DNA from 3 places in the Chryseobacterium vietnamense genome. Region 2 is predicted to be linked to each of the others. Evidence: riboswitches for the same ligand, from Rfam matches in the RefSeq annotation. Region 2 holds a riboswitch; each other region holds the start of a gene.
What was found. A riboswitch is a leader RNA that binds a small molecule or an ion and turns the genes downstream of it on or off. The one in region 2 is predicted to bind cobalamin.

Region 1: it holds a riboswitch for cobalamin, as region 2 does, so the genes downstream of both, J2786_RS16460 (TonB-dependent receptor plug domain-containing protein) here and J2786_RS13030 (TonB-dependent receptor plug domain-containing protein) in region 2, are expected to answer to the same signal.
Region 3: it holds a riboswitch for cobalamin, as region 2 does, so the genes downstream of both, J2786_RS13660 (acyl-CoA thioesterase) here and J2786_RS13030 (TonB-dependent receptor plug domain-containing protein) in region 2, are expected to answer to the same signal.

Annotation. Positions count from the first base shown of each region.
Region 1 is NZ_JAVDQX010000003.1:542,019-547,754, forward strand. It holds gene J2786_RS16450 (cytochrome-c peroxidase) at 1-183, shown strand, start outside; gene J2786_RS16455 (transporter) at 196-1,143, shown strand; cobalamin riboswitch at 1,235-1,421, shown strand; gene J2786_RS16460 (TonB-dependent receptor plug domain-containing protein) at 1,531-3,564, shown strand; gene J2786_RS16465 (YncE family protein) at 3,561-4,694, shown strand; gene J2786_RS16470 (hypothetical protein) at 4,709-5,736, shown strand, end outside.
Region 2 is NZ_JAVDQX010000002.1:823,987-829,722, reverse strand. It holds gene J2786_RS13040 (CCA tRNA nucleotidyltransferase) at 1-542, shown strand, start outside; gene J2786_RS13035 (DUF5074 domain-containing protein) at 641-1,696, opposite strand; gene J2786_RS13030 (TonB-dependent receptor plug domain-containing protein) at 1,716-3,542, opposite strand; cobalamin riboswitch at 3,575-3,752, opposite strand; gene J2786_RS13025 (T9SS type A sorting domain-containing protein) at 3,890-5,203, opposite strand; gene J2786_RS13020 (helix-turn-helix domain-containing protein) at 5,358-5,736, shown strand, end outside.
Region 3 is NZ_JAVDQX010000002.1:964,439-970,174, reverse strand. It holds gene J2786_RS13675 (endonuclease MutS2) at 1-1,114, shown strand, start outside; gene J2786_RS13670 (GEVED domain-containing protein) at 1,185-2,273, opposite strand; gene J2786_RS13665 (hypothetical protein) at 2,530-3,330, shown strand; cobalamin riboswitch at 3,364-3,544, shown strand; gene J2786_RS13660 (acyl-CoA thioesterase) at 3,660-4,043, shown strand; gene J2786_RS13655 (HD domain-containing protein) at 4,098-4,688, opposite strand; gene J2786_RS13650 (XAC2610-related protein) at 4,690-5,391, opposite strand.

The DNA of each region.
Region 1 (5,736 bases), on a different contig from region 2:
TTAGAGGCTGTGCTCAATTTCTATTCAGACCAGGTAGAAGATAATCCTAATCTCGATCCCCAGCTGAAACAGAATGGCCATACGGGAATTGCTATGAACAGCCAGGAAAAACAATCCATTATAGCCTTCCTGAAAACATTATCAGATAAAAGTTTTATCTCCAATCCAAAATTTGCAGAATAAATTATAGAAAACATGAAGAAGATTATAGCAATACTAAGTTTAATGGTATTTAGCCTGAACCAGGCCAATGTGGTTAGAGACAGCATGTATATTGCACCGGAAACCTTTAGCAGATTTGATTTTGATGATGATTGTGATGCTTGCGGCTGTGCAGCTGGTAACGGATCATCCGGTTTTGAATCTTTACTGAATCCACAGTTTATCGGAATCAAATACTTTGCACAACATTACAAAGCAAAGGAAAACTTATTTGTTAAAGACCTTACCCAGGATCAGTATTTCAATACTTTGCAGCTTTGGGGGAAAATTCCATTGACTAAAAAATTGAGTGTTTATGCAAGTCTGCCCTTCCATTTCCATGAAAAGCAGACCATGCAGGGAGATATCAAGATCAATGGAATCGGAGATCTGAACCTGATGGGAATTTACCAGCTGATGAATTCTAAAGATAATTTCCATCACATAAGCGGAGGCCTGGGAGTGAAAATTCCTTTGGGGAAATTTGATGAAAAAGGTGCATCCGGAATCAATCCAAGTTTTCAATTGGGAACCGGAAGCTGGGATTATCAGGCGGCTTTGAATTATAAATTTCAAAAGAATAAAGTGGCTGTATTGGTCAATACAGATTATACAATCAAAACGGAAAATAAGAAAAATTACCGTTTCGGAAACCAGTGGAACTATGCTGCGACAGGATTTTATCAGGTTGCCGGAAACGAAAAGTCGATCTTTTCTGTAAAAACAGGAGTGCAGGGGGAAGTGTATGCACAGAATAAACAGTTTGATGAAGCCCTGCCCAATACTGCAGGAAGTGCTTTGTACGGGAAACTGGGATTTGAAGCTTCTTATAAAAAACTGAGCCTGGGAAGTGAAGTAATGCTTCCGATGTATACTCATTTGGCAGGTGGAGATATTGAAGCAAAATCAAGATTCAGTATTTTCCTGAATATCGGAATTTAAAATAAAACCCTTTTTTAATCATGTTAAAGCTCCTTCGGGAGCTTTAATTGTTTATGAATCATGAATTTAATTGGGGGTTAGGAATAATTTTTTATCTTTGCCGGAATTTGGTGAGCCATAAAAAGCTCTTAAAAGGGAATCCGGTGAAAATCCGGGACAGACCCGCTGCTGTAAGCTCCGCACCAAAGTTTTTGAAGAATATATCCACTGTTTTCAGGAATGGGAAGGATTTCAAAAATGGAGTAAGTCAGAAGACCTGCCAGAAAATAATCGTTTGACGCTTTCGTGGAATAAAGCTTAGGACATCAATGATTCTGTGCAGTGACAGCTGTGCTTTGTCGTTGTATTCTTATACCCATTAGCGTCATCATTATCCTAAATGAGCTAATGACGGCAAAACTAATTACTTCTGCAATTCATAAAGCTGTTTTCACGATCTTAGTGTTAACATCTCAACTTTTGTTTTCCCAAACCAATAAAAAAGACAGTCTTCAGGAGGAGACCATTAAAGGAATTAACCTTTACAAAAAGAATTTTAAAGAGATCATTCCGGCCCAAACCATCCAAGGGGAAGCACTTGAAAGACTGAACAGTCATTCCGTTGCTGATGCGCTGCGGTATTTCTCCGGAGTTCAGATTAAAGACTATGGTGGTATCGGAGGGCTGAAAACCATTAACGTCCGAAGTCTCGGAAGTCAGCATGTAGGGGTTTTCTATGACGGAATTCAACTGGGAAATGCACAAAACGGCCTTGTCGATCTCGGAAGATATTCTTTGGATGACCTTGAAGAAATATCATTATACAACGGACAGAAAAGTGAGATTTTCCAGCCGGCAAAAGATTTCGGTTCTTCCGGATCTATCTATTTACAGCCTAAAACCCCTGTGTTTAAAGGAGCAAGGAAAACCAATCTTGTGATAAGAGCCAAAAGTGCTTCTATTGATCTCTTCAATCCTTCATTCCGATTGGAGCAGAAAATTTCAGACAGGGTTTCTGCCAGTTTCAGTGCAGAATTTATGCAAAGTGACGGAATTTACAGATTTCGATATGCCAAGAAATATCCTGACGGACAGCAGGCTTATGATACCATTGCAAAAAGACAAGATTCAGATATCAAAGCAAAGCGTTTTGAAACTTCTTTAAATGGAACTTTGAATAACGGAAGCTGGAATATCCGTGGCTATGGCTATATTTCAGACCGCGGAATGCCGGCACCTATTGTGAACGGCCGTTTTGAAGGAAGAGGAGCTAGACTTTCCGATGAAAATTATTTCGTACAGGCCAATCTGCGGAAAAAACTGTTCCCAAAATTTGAAACACAGCTGAAAGCAAAATTTGCCTACGATTATACTCATTTTATGGATACCGTTCGTTCGCAATCTATTATGTATACGGATAATGTTTACATCCAAAGAGAAGTTTATCTTTCTTCATCCAATATATATTCAATTACTCCCAACTGGGATGTGAGTCTGAGTGGAGATTTTCAGTACAATAATCTGGATGCCAATCTTGATAACTTTTCCTATCCTACACGATATACAACATTAGTCGCTTTGGCAACAACCTACCAGTGGAACAGGTTTAAAATTCTGGGAAGCCTTTTGGGTACATTTACCTTTGAAGAAGTAAGAAAAAACAAAAGACCCGGAGACAGCAGAGAATGGACACCCGCTGTATTTATGAGTTACCAGCCTGAAATAATTCCTGAGCTTACCCTCAGAGCTTTCTATAAAAGAATTTTCCGACTGCCTACTTTCAATGACCTTTATTATACCAATATCGGAAACACTTACCTGAAACCGGAATTTACCAATCAGTATGATGTAGGATTTACGTACCAGAAAAACTACAAAAATCATTTCTTTAAATCTTTTTATGCTAAAGTAGACGGTTATTACAACAAAGTACAGGATAAAATTGTCGCAGCTCCTAACGGAAGTATGTTCCGCTGGCTGATGATGAATCTTGGTCTGGTTGAGATTATTGGTGCTGACGTGAATGTTCAGGCAGAAATGCAGTTGGGAAAAGTAAAACTTAGGCCATTACTTTCTTACACCTATCAAAGTGCAAGAGATATGACGGATCCTGAAGATACATTCTACAAAAATCAGATTCCTTACACACCATGGCATAGCGGATCATTTGCACTGATGGCCGATTATAAAGACTGGAGCTTCAATTACAGTGCAATGTATGTAGGAAAGCGCTATGATGTAAACCAGGATAATATTCAATACAATTATGTACAGCCTTGGTATACTCATGATCTCTCTGTTCAGAAAAAATTCAGCTGGGCGGATCATCAGTTTAAAGTAAGCCTTGAGATGAATAATATCTTCAACCAATATTATGACGTGGTGATCAACTATCCGATGCCGGGAAGAAATTTTAAACTTATTCTAAACTTCACCTTATGAGAAAACTAAACTTTTATTTTCTGTTTCTTGTCTTAGCTTTTCTTACCTCATGCCGTACAGATGATGTCATTGTCCGTCAGGAAGTAGTGGAAGGACTTCCTTCAGAAAATACAGCAATAAAAGGATTCTATATGCTGAACGAAGGGAATATGGGAAGCAATAAATGTACGCTGGATTTTTTTGATTATACCAAAGGAACTTATTACAGGAACATCTATGCAGAAATTAATCCCAATGTGGTAAAAGAGCTTGGAGATGTAGGAAATGATATCAAAGTGTACGGAAGCAAATTGTATATCGTAGTCAATGTTTCCAATAAAATTGAAGTATTGGATGCCAAAACAGCTAAACGTATTACTTCTATTCCGTTACAGAACTGCCGTTATTTAGCCTTCAAAGACGGGAAAGCATATGCCAGCAGTTATGCAGGTCCGGTAGCAATTAATCCAAAAGCACCCAAGGGAAAAGTGGTGGAAATTGACACTATATCTCTTTCCATTCAACGTGAAGTGGTAGTGGGATATCAGCCGGAAGAAATGGAAATTGTAGGGAATAAATTGTTTGTTGCCAATTCCGGAGGATACAAAGCTCCCGATTATGATAATACCGTTTCCGTAATAGACCTGAACACTTTTACTGAAATCCAGAAATTAAATGTTGCCATCAATCTTCACCACATTAAAAAAGACAATTACGGTGATCTTTATGTAAGCTCAAGAGGAGATTATTATAACATTTCTTCCAGCTTATACCTTATAGATGCGGCAACCGGGATTGTCAAGAAAGATTTCCATCTCGCTGTGAGTGAAATGACAATCGTGAATGATAAACTCTATTTCTACGGAAACGAATTCAATTACAATACCCACAGCTATAAAAAGAGCTTTGGAATCATTGATGTAAAAACAGAACAGATCATTGCCAACAGAATTTTTGATAAAGAATACGAAACTGCCATTAAAACACCTTACGGAATTGCGGTAAATCCAATCACAGAAGATATCTACATCACAGATGCCAGGAATTATGTTTCCTTGGGATTTGTGTACTGCTTTGATAAAAACGGACATTTTAAATGGAAGACAGAGGGCGGAAATATTCCGGCTCACTTCGCTTTTTTATACAAATAACCAAACTTTAAGAAATGAACAGAAATACCTTTACTTATTTAAAAGCCGGAGTCTTATCATGTTTCCTGGTAGGAGTGATAGCCTGTAAACATGACGATCAGGATGAATTTACCTTTAATGGTCTTGATGATTCCTATACCATTGAGCGTTTGAGAGTGTTGAGTATTCCTACCAATACATCAGGATCGGTTACATGGAGTATTAACGATTCTATTATTTCTCAAAATTCAGAACTTGAATTTATCAGTCCAACGGCAGATGCTTATCCTTTGACTTTAAAAATTAATAACAAAGGGAATGAACAGGTTTATCATTCTAAAATCATCGTTACCAAAGAAAAAACACCTTACAGTAAATATATCGCTAAAGTATTGGAGTTCCGTCCTGCTGTAGGACAGTTCATGAACGAGATTCCGGAATATTTACCTGGAAATACGGCTGCAAATATGCTTCAGAAAGCAAACGAATCATTGGTGGGAGGCAATTCTACCATGATCAGCCTGGGCGGATATGGCGGATATGTGGTTTTCGGTTTTGATCATACGATTCCCAATCTGAATGGAAGAGATTTTAAAGTGCTGGGAAATGCATTTTTTGGAAATGATGCCAGCGACCACCGTTCAGGATCTTGTGAGCCGGGAATTATTATGGTAGCCTACGACAGAAACAAAAACGGAAAACCGGATAATGATGAATGGTACGAAATTGCAGGCAGCGAATATTTTAAAAATGCAACCGTAAGAGATTACAGTATCACATACCATAAGCCTGATGAAAATAAAACTCCTGTACCCGGAACCGAATTCTGGCAGACCGATGTAGAATATATAAAATGGAGTGACAATCTGGGGAATCAGGGTTTTAAAACAAAAAATACGTTTCACGCGCAAAGTTATTATCCTTTATGGTTTACCGATAGTTCTTACGGGTTTTCCGGAACAAGACTGGCAAATAATTTTTACGATCAGAACGGGGACGGATCCTATTGGGTAGGAAAGTCATATGATTTCGGATATGCTGATAATGCCCCGAATAATGATGA
Region 2 (5,736 bases):
CAACCAAAAAGTTTGTAGAAGGAACAGGATGGACATTTCACGGACATGAATTCTTGGGTTCAAAAATGGTGAAAACACTTTTTCAAAGATTGAAATTACCTTTAGGAAGTGACATGAAATATGTTCAGAAGATGGTGAAGCTTTCATCAAGACCTATTGCACTGATTACTGATGATGCTTCAGATTCTGCGTTGAGAAGGCTTTTATTTGATGCAGGAGAAAATCTTGAAGATCTTTTCACCCTTTGCAAAGCAGATATTACCACTAAAAACTCTAAGAAGCAGGAGAAATTCAAAAGAAACTTTGAATATGTAGCCGTAAAGATCAAAGAAGTGGAAGAAAAAGATCAGGTAAGAAACTTTCAGCCCCCTATTACCGGGGAAGAGATTATGGAAATGTTTAATCTTAAGCCGGGCCGTGAAATAGGTATATTGAAAGAGAAAGTGAAAGAAGCTATTCTGGAAGGTGAAATTCCTAATGAAAAAGAAGAAGCAACAAAATTTGTGATTGCTGAGGCTGAAAAGCTGGGGTTAACTCTATAATTCAACAAAACAAAGCCGGCCGGTTTCTTCGAAACCGGCCGGAAAAAAACACAAATGATGAAAAAATAAAAAATTATTTCTTTATAGGTTGTCAAACATTACGGGTTCAGGTATGTTCCACTAGCACCGATACCTCCTGTTTTAAAAGAACTGATCTGAGCACCTGTAACTGCTGAATATACTACCATTTCACTATCCTGTGTGAACTGCTTAACGTCTGATGCAAAAATCCTTCCATCGATAACATTAAATCCATACAGTGTAAAGTAAGGACCGCCATCTGCAGCTGTCAATAATGGAGTTGCAGGGATCGCAGGGATCGCTAAACTTGTTGTATATACTTTATTGGCAGAGCTGAAGTAGATTTTATCATTGTCAATCTGAAGGTTTGTAGCACTAGGAATTCCTGTCAGCGTAATTACCGGTGTAATAGCTCCAGTACCTGAAATTTTATAGATATAAGAATCTGTAGCTGTTGAAGAAATCGTATAAACATTCGATTTGTATGATACCGTATTTCCGATCTGACCGTTTGGAACTGTAATTTCAGTTTTGCTATCATTAGAAGTATTGATATAAGTAATCTTATTTCCAAATCCTGATGAAGCATTTTGTACGAAAACATTTCCTCCGGCTTCTACTGCTTTATCAGAAACCTCAGTCATATTGATTTTGCTTACAAATGAATAGTCAGAAGCTTTATACTTTGTTACACTTTGAGTATGGGCAACGAAGTTGGTGTTGGTAACATAAATAAAGTCATTAGCAAAAGTAATCCCTCTTGGATTATCAAGCTGATCAGTAATTACGGCTAATTTTTTGAATGTATAACGGTCTACTACTACAATTTTATTTGAGTTATTTACCACAAGATAAGCCTTGTTTCCGTTAAGACCAATAGTCTGAAGAACATCCCCCAGGATATCTTTATTGTTATTATAGCCATATATATCATCCTGCTTAAGGCTTAAATTTCTTGTCACGAATGTTACCTTAGCTCCCTGGCTGTTATAGTTTCCTTCATTGGAGATAAAATATCCGTTCTGATAGGTGATCGGAGAAACTTCAATCTCGTCAGAACTACTTGAACATGAAGAAATGTTAAACAATAACACTACTGCAAATAATACAGTTAAAAGTTTAGTTATTTTCATATGTACTCAATTTTAATTTTTAAAAATTTATTGCTGCATACACACTATAATTTCTTTTTGGTAAAGGATAGAAAGAAACCGTTTTATAGTATGTATTGGTTAGATTATTCACTTTAAACCCTAAGGTATATTTCTTGGCCAAAGTTGCAGAAACTCCCATATTTAAAAGAAAATAAGGATCTATGGCATCTGATCTTTTTTCATCACTTGTAGTATACGTAACGCCATTCAGCTGTCCCTGTGCAAAAAGTTTAAAGAAACCATATTCGTAATCTATATTGGCATTTCCTCTGTGCATAGGAACGTAAGGTCTCTGCATTTTCGTTTCTTTGTCAATAGACTTTGCATAATAGTATCCTGCATTGGCCCGGATTTTATGATTACCCCATTGTTTGCTAAAGGACAGCTGGGATTCTAATCCGTAGGATTCAGCTTTATTGACATTAAATGCCTGCCAGTATCCTTTGGCCGTTGGAAGCCATGCAATAAGATCTGTGATGTTCATATAGTATGGAGACAAAGTAAGTCTGAAATCTCCTGCTTTGAACTCATTCGTCATATCGAGCTGGGTAGAGGTTTCCGGTCTCAGGTCTTTATTTCCTCCCGGTTCATAATAAATATCATTAAAGGACGGAAATCTGAAGTTTTTTGATACATTAAGGCTTACATCATACCATTTTGCAGCATTCCATTTTCCGGAGAACGAATACATCAACGGAGACTTCACATCTTCCACAAAATCTTTTTTAAAGCCACCCTCAAAACGCAGGTCTTTTGTTGCAAAATATCGTAACAAACCCGAAACAGAACCAATATTTCTGCTGACACCGGATATTCCGCTCTCATATCCTTCGCCTTTATTTATCTGAAACTCTCCGATGATATTAAAGTTCCATTTTGAGTTCAGGAAATAATTAAAATCATTTTTAAAGATATAATTTTTCCCGGTTCCACCACTGGATTTAGGCTGGTTTAACGAACCGAAATACTGAAAATTCTCTTCCGTGTAGGCTGCTTTAAGGGAATTACTGAACTTCGCTTTGTTCCAGTCCCAGGAAAGAAGACTTCTTACACTCTGAGTCTTATATTTCGTTTTTGTTCCTGTTTCCTCATACACGGGAAAACGCTGTGAAGAATCAAAAAACTGGCTCTGCCACGAAACTTTATGATCGTTTGTGATTTTATAGGATGCTCCTACATTAAATGTTGTATTGTAATAATTTCCGTTTCTGTTGATATAGTTCAGATCACTTACCTTATAATCATTTTCACTTACAGAATAATTTCCGGAAGCCTTAAAACTGAACTTATCATTGCTGTAAGAACCTTTTACAAAATTATTATAGGTATTAAATGAAGCAATTTCAGAGAATAAAGAACCATGGAAGCCTTTATTAAAATCAAGGATATTATTCAGGTGAATACTTCCCCCGATGGCGCCACTTCCGTACACTACACTTCCACCACCGGCTTTGATACCGATCTGATCATAGCCGAACAAAGCAATATTATTGATATCTCCCTGTCCCAGAAAATTAGAATTGATATTAATCCCATTCCATACAAATGCAGTCTGCTGAGCGGTAGTTCCCCTGAAAGAAGGTGAAGAAACAGCACCGCGGCCATTTTCTTTAATAAAAACCTGTGACTGAAATCTAAGAAGTTCAGAAAGATTACTGGAGTTTTTCTCAGCCTCTTCTGCCGAAATTATTTTCACAGGATGAAAAAGTTTCACCCTATTCATCTGATTGTCGAAGACATAAACAGTATCGATGGCTTTCTCTTGTGCAAAAAGAAAACAGCCATACGATGAAAAAAGCAGTACTAAAGATCTTTTTATATCCATACTTTTTTACTTTTCCTCCGAAAGCAATATGTTTTTAAATTATAATTCCGGCAGGTCTCCTGACTTTCGCATTCTGCTCCTTCCCGTTATGAAACAGTGGTTTTTTGCAGAAACTTGTGTTGCGATTTACAGTTGCGGGGACAGTCCGGGAGTTACACCCGATTCCCTTTTCATTCCAAAATACTGGAAACCAAAATTTTTGCAAAGATAGTTTTTTATATGTATTTGCCAAAAACCACGTTTGCCAATACAAATGCTATCCTATTTTTGCTATATACATCAAAAAGAACGGCCGCTTTCAATATTGAAAACAGCCATTCATCCCACTACTTTACTATTTATATATGTTACTTTTTAATAAATTTATAAGGCTCCTGTTGTACTCCCTTTACAGAATATTGTAAAATATAATCTCCTTTCAGCAGGGATGAAACATCAATCTGACCTTCTACAGTATTAAATGATTTCACCTTCTGTCCAACCATATTATAAATTTCTGCTTTCTCTATTTTTTCTTTTCCTTTAAAATATAGGATATCCGTCACAGGATTAGGATAGATCCCCATAGTATTTCTCTCTTTTACAGCATCATTCACCGATAAGAATTGAGAAGTATCCAGATAAAAAGCAATCATTTGACCTGAAGCATTCGTTCCTGACCCTGCAATTTTCTTTCCGTCCTGTGAGATGGCAAGAGGAAGTCCCATTGTTACTCCATTAGTGGCAATTCCTAAAGATGCGGCATAATCATTCAGATTAATTCTTCCGGCAGCAGAGGTCCAGATAAAGCCTTCGCCTGACATGGGAGGAGCTCCAAATGCTCTGTAATATCCGATCACTTTTTTTCCATCAGCAGAAATTCCTGTTGCTCCTCCTTTAAAGCTGAAAGAAGCATTTGGGTGCGTTATATAAGTAAGTCCGCTTACTGCATTCCATACATAGGGATTAGGATTTGCTGACCCTATTATTGTATTTCCATCTGCAGAAATTCCTCCTGCTTCCCCCACATTATTTCCATTATTATCTGTAATAAAACTTTCTACTCCATCCTGCCATTTTGCTCCGCTTCTCGTTCCGGTTGGCTCATCCTGCCAACCTACAATTACTGTTCCTGCAGCATTTATTGCATTGGCTCTTGAGCTGCGCCCTGGAACGATACTTCCCAGATCCACCATTCCGTTTACTTCATCCCATTTTACTGCATGCGCATTCGCTGCGGTGAGAAAACCAAGTCCAACAATAGTACTTCCATTGGTTGACATTCCCCAGGTAGAACTTACACTGCCATCCCATCCGGTAGGCACGAGCCCTCCTCTGTTTACCCATGTGGCTGTAGCTACATCATAAGTAGATATTTCATTGAATCCTGTTGCGGCATTGGTAACTGAAGACGAGATTTTGGCTCCGTCATTTGAAACAATCGTTCTGCCTGCAGCAGGATATCCGTTGGTTATAGAACCTATCTGTACAAGTCCTCCCGCGGCATTCCATTTATATATTCCTCCTGCACTTGTGTGCATGCTTACAACTCCATTATCCGATACTGCCCCTACGTTATAATTTCCCAAACCTATTACAGTAAGCTGCGCCTCTGCAAAACCAAATTTCAGGAAAAGACAAGCCGTCAATATTTTCATTGACATTCTGTAAAAATTTTTCATATTTTATTATATTTAGCGTTTCGAATTGGTGAAAACAATATTAATACAATATTCAACCTATCAAAAGAAATTGACTTTCATAATTCGTGAATTTTAAAAGAATTTAATTTCTAAAAATCTAACAACCAAACAGATACAAAACAACATTTTGAATATGGATTTTACCCGAATTATTCAAAAAAACACAAAAAACAAATTTTCAAGACAAAAATTATTTCAAACATTACTGTTTATTTTCATTTTCTGCTCCCTTATTACCAAAGGGCAGTCTGGTCCGGACTTCAATATGCTGGCAGATAAAGCATTTCTGAAATTGTATCAGAATCCCGACGAATGCATTAGTTATACCCAGGGAATTCTTGTGAGCGATCAAAATGCAGAACACAAAATTGTACTTCAGAATATTATTTCACAAGCTTTTGCCCTGAAGGGAGATTATGTACAGTCTGTCAATATTTTCGCTCAAAAAGAAGATGCCGGTCAGAAAAATGACCTTTCTTATTGTATGCAGATCTTCAGTGATTATAATCTTG
Region 3 (5,736 bases), 140 kb from region 2:
AAAATCAATTACCCTGAAAACGGTAGGATTATTACAGCTGATGATTCAAAGTGGTATTCTTGTGCCGGTTCACCCTAAGTCTGAAATGTTTTTCTTTGAGAAAATCATGACGGATATTGGAGATAACCAGTCTATTGAAAACCATTTATCGACCTATTCATCAAGATTGAAGAAAATGTCAGGAATCATCCGTGAGGCTGATGCCAATACCCTTCTGCTTATTGATGAATTCGGTACGGGTTCTGATCCGGAGCTTGGAGGTGCACTGGCAGAAAGTTTTATGGAGTTTTTCTATGACAAAAAGAGTTTTGCCATTATCACAACGCACTATACCAACATTAAACTGGTAATAGAGCAGCTTCCCAACGCTCAGAATGCAGCTATGCTCTTCAATGAAGAAACTTTGGAACCGATGTATAAGCTGGAAGTGGGACAGGCAGGAAGTTCCTTTACTTTTGAAGTTGCAGAAAAGAATAAAATTCCGAGATTCATTATCCATTCTGCCAAGAAAAAGGTAGAACATGATATTGTGAATCTTGATAAAACGATTGTAAAACTGCAGCAGGAAAAATTTGAGGTTGAAAAACTAAAATCTGATCTTGCAGAAAGGAAAGAGTCCGTAGAAGATAAGCGTGATAACCTTCAGAAACTGAATGACCAGCTTCAGCAGAAACTGTTCAATTTCCAGAAACTATATGAAGAGGAACACCGCAAACTGCAGTTTGGAAATAAGATTGAAGCATTCATCGACAGCTATACCAAAGGAAAGTCCAGAAAAGATGTTGTGAAAGACTTTGTAAAGCTTCTTGAGCAGGAAAAATTCCGCAAACTTGGCAGTGATAAAGATGAAACCAAACGCCTGCAGGTTGTTAAAAGAAAAATCACCCAACAGCTGAAAAAAGAAGAGGTGATTGAGAAGATTGCTGAAACCAATGAAAAGCTGGAAGAACAACGTAAAAGCGACCGTGCTATTTGGATGAAAATCGGACAGCGTGTTCGTATTACGGGAAGCACCAGTGTAGGAACCATTGAAAAGATTTCCAGAAACAAGGTCATTGTCAACTATGGAACTTTCAAGACCACGATTGATGCGGATGAGCTTGAGAGAATTTAATTAATAAGAAATTAAAGGAATGCAAATACGAAGAGAGAGCACCAGAAGGTACTCTCTCTTTTCTTTATTTTTATTTCTTAATGAATTTTAATCGGGTTACTTTTTCTTTATTCTTCAACTGGATAAAATAAACTCCTTTTGACAAATGATGAAGGTTCACATGATGATTTGAAATTTTCCCTTCGTCAACTTTCTGACCTGCCATATTATAAATTTCATAATCTGAAGCTTCCGAAATTCCTGAAATATTTAAAACATCAGAGGCAGGGTTGGGATAAATTTCAGTGTTTGCAGACTTCCCTGATTCTTCCACTCCAAGTGTGAGATTGATCAAATCTACTCCATAATCCTCAACTTCTCCATAGATAAATGTACTACAAGCATCAGCAGACATTGTTTGATTGGAAATAACCCTCATGGTAACACCACAAAGTGTCACTGCAGCCAAACTTGGAATTGTAAATACAGATACTGCCGATGCAGCCTGAGTAACATTATTAGCAACCATCACTCTTTCGGTTGATTCGAAAATTCCGTTGGCATTAAAATCTATCCACGCAGTTACTGTTATTGTCCCGGGTGTCCCCGTCCACGTATTGGTTACTGAAAGCTTATTTCCTGTACTTCCTATAAAAAATTTAACTCTACGACTCAGATCACTTCTGTAATCTGTATAAATGGAAGGTCCGGAATCACTCACCATTGGTGTGGTAACTCCTGTAGAATTTACGGTTACATTGGAAATATGCATCATTGTGGTATCTGTAGAAGCACTTGCACAATAATTAATGGTAGTAGTAAAAAATATAGGATTAGACCATAATCCCTGTGTCGTACACACTTTCACTACCTGTACTTCATACGTTGTACAAGGTTGCAAACCAGTAATTGTGAAATAATTTTGTCCTGGGGCAGGAGTGGCCACCATCCAGGTAGTAGTTCCAGGTATTCTATATCTGATCCTGTTATCGGGTGTATTGGGATCTGCATTCCAGGTAACTGTTCCTGAGGCGAGCGTTATATTAGACATCTGAAGCCCTGTTGGTGCATTGGTATCACAGTAAAATAAAGATTGGGATTCTTCTTCTATTTTGTGGGTTGCCTGAAAGCTGGAAATACCCAAAATAAAAGAGAATACATAAAGTAGTCTTTTTGTCATGTTTTATTAGTTTTTAATTCTCCTGAAAAATAGGAATTTTATAGAATATACCGACATCTATACTAATTATTATTATGTTTTTTTTAATACATTCTAATAGGAGGTATAGAAAATACATCTATGAATAGATTATTACCATTAAAATATTTACTTCTTATCATTTTTGAAATAAATACAATATTTTAGAAAACTGCAAGAGTATAATTATCCTCTGAAAAGCATTTAATTTATATATTTGGAGGATCAAAAAAATTTCATGATGACTTTCATAAACAAAGCATTCTATTTATCCGCTTTCAGTATCTTATCAATTGTCTTTGTAAAAGGACAGACTAAAGTTCCTTTTGGAGTGGTAAAAGCTGAAGATGGATATGCCAACGTACGTGTACACAAAGATGACTACCGAAAAATTGTAGATAAAATCCGTATGCGTAAAGGAGATGTATTTGTTTATGTAAAACCGGCTCCGGGAGAAACAGAATGGATCTGGATCAAATATCCTGAGAAACAGGATGACGACAAACCTTTTGTACGTTATGAAACTCTTGATAAAGAAGGAATGGTAAATAAAGGGCGTATTGCCTATGTGGACCAGCTTCCTGCCTATACTCCATCAAAATCTAAAAACGGAAGATCTCTTATTTTTACCGATAATTCTGATCCTAAAATCCCGACTGCACAAAGAAGCAAAGTGGTGATTGACATTTATCCTTCCAATGCAGGATACCGTAAAAAGGAAAAAGATGCAGAAGGAAAAATTCTTACCATTGATAAAGTAAAACCATGGGGAATCGGAAATGACCTTCCTGAAGGAATGACCGAAATCAAATCCATCAGGGTACAGCAGCCCGGAAGAGGGTCTGTTTTTGTAAGAGAAGCTATCAAAAATATGTTCCAGCCCACCATGGATTTTGAGAACGTTGGAGTAACTTCCCTCGACAATGATAATATTTTTCTTTATATGATAAACGGTTCAGGAGAAAACAGATACACTACACTCTGGACAATTAAGAAAGGAAGAGTAATCAGTCAGATTATTTATCATAATCCGGAATAAATTCATTATTTTTGCATTCGAAAAGTTTTACACTTATTCATCACAGAAATTGGTTCTGCATCACTGCAGATTAAAAGGGAACCGTGTGAAAATCACGGACTGTCGCGCAACTGTAAAGTAACTGAAGTCTTTATCAAAGATCCACTGTGCGAGGCATGGGAAGGAGATAAATGATGTTACAAGTCAGGAGACCTGCCATTTTCTTAAACATGTAACTTTCGCGATTTGAAGTTGTATTGATCTGATGGATTGTTTCAGGAATTCTGTAAGTTCCTGTCATTATTCTGTTGTTTCCAATCATTTCTTATCGCTTTAATTAATAATGATATATGACTACAGAAGAAAGAATTGAAGCATCCGAAACAAGAATCTTTAAAGCGGTTTTCCCTAACACAACCAATCATTACGATACCCTTTTTGGAGGTACTGCTATGCAGCTGATGGATGAGGTAGCTTTTATCACAGCCACCCGTTTTGCCAGAAAAAGAGTGGTAACGGTAAGCAGTGATAAGATTGATTTCAAAAAACCTATTCCTGCCGGAACTATTGTGGAACTGATCGGAAAAGTTTCATACGTGGGAAAAACCAGTATGAAAGTGAATGTTGAAATCTACACTGAACAGATGTATTCCTATGAAAGAGAAAAGGCGATTATAGGTGATTTTACTTTTGTAGCGATTGACGAATTCAAAAAACCAATCCAGATACTATAAATACTATAAGTTTCGGGCGGCCTTTGGCCGCCCGAAACTTATTTTTCGCTGAAATTATTTCAAAACTTTTTCCGTCTCCAGGCTTCTGTTTAAAAGAAGTTCAAAAGCCTCCCCCATTTCATCCGATGCTCTGCTGATTGCATTTTCCAGCATATTCCGGATTTGTCTTTCTGTTACTCCTGCTTCTGTCCAGCTCTTTCCGGCAGTGTGGGAATTTAAGATAAATGGCATGATTCTGTCGATACCACAGGCAAAAATAGCATCCGGTGTTTTCTCTTCTTCAAACTCAAGCCACAGGTTAAAAAATTCTGTTCGTAAAGGTTCATCCAGAATTCCAAAGATTTTTTGGGCTGAAGCTTTCTCTCTTTCAAATTTTCCTACCATTGCTTTTTCATCAAAAATAAAAGTATCTCCGGCTTCTATTTCCACAAGATCATGAATGGAAAGCATTCTTATTACTCTCAGCAAATCAATATCTGCACGGTTTTTAGCATATGGATAAAGGATCTGGGCAAGAATAATGATCTGCCAGGAATGTTCAGCTGTATTCTCTCTCCGGGAATCGTCTGCATTGTAATTTCTTCGCTGTACATTTTTCAAAGCATCCACTGCCAGGATAAAATCGATTTCTTTTTGAATTTTCATCTTACTTTTTATTTCTGTTATATTGATCTGCCGGATACACCTTTGTTTTGGTAATCCATTTATTATTGAGCTTTTCTTTCGTTATGACCTTCACCTGATCTTCATTGGTCATATCCTCTTCTTTTTCCAACACCGTATCCAGCCCTTTATTTGGGATAACAGCATATTCTGTGGTAAAAATTCTGCAGCAACCGGACTTACCATAGGAAATAAGACGTTTGCGTTTGGCATCCGTTTCAAAAAAATTGAAACCATTTGAGCCAAGGTCTGTAAGTTCTTTACTTTTTACAAATGCCATTCTTGTGCTGTTGAATACATATACATCATACGAAGCCGAGCTGTAATTTCCCATATTTCCGTTTCTTATGGCCACATCTTCCGTCCCGTCAAAATTAAAGTCATCGATAATCACAGCACGTTGATCTTTCGAAAGTGGAATCAGTTTCCCTTGGGTTAGCTTCTGGCCTTGGCCTGCATATATAACAAGGTCATCAGAAACAAATGTCTGTACCTTGCTGTTTTTATGGTCAAACAGGTCTACAGTTCCCTTTCCTCCACATCTGTCATCGTAACAATCTTCTATCCGGATGATGGCATCATAGCTTTTTGATACATTCTTAACTTCAAACTGATACTGTCCAAAACATAGCGGACCCAATAAAAGAAATGCTGATAAGTGCCTGTATTTATTCAAAATATTCATGGTATTAGTAAAATGATTTAGGTGTTTTTTTATATCTAACAAAAATACGAATCATAATACCGATCTCAAAATCTACATCCCGCTATCTTCCATCATTTCCCTCCCAATAAAAGTATATTCGCAGATAAGAAGCTCTTTCCCGCTATCCGCTCATACTCCTCGCCCCCTTTCTTATGCCGTACTGCTGTGGGGTAACCGCTGCTATCGGGGCTAGGACATGAGTAATGAGTAATGAGTAATGAGTAATGAGTGATGAGTGATGAGTGATGAGTGATGAATGATGAATGATGAATGATGAATGATAAAAGAGCATTTTTTCTCTCCAATTTTCAAAATTCTATTTAA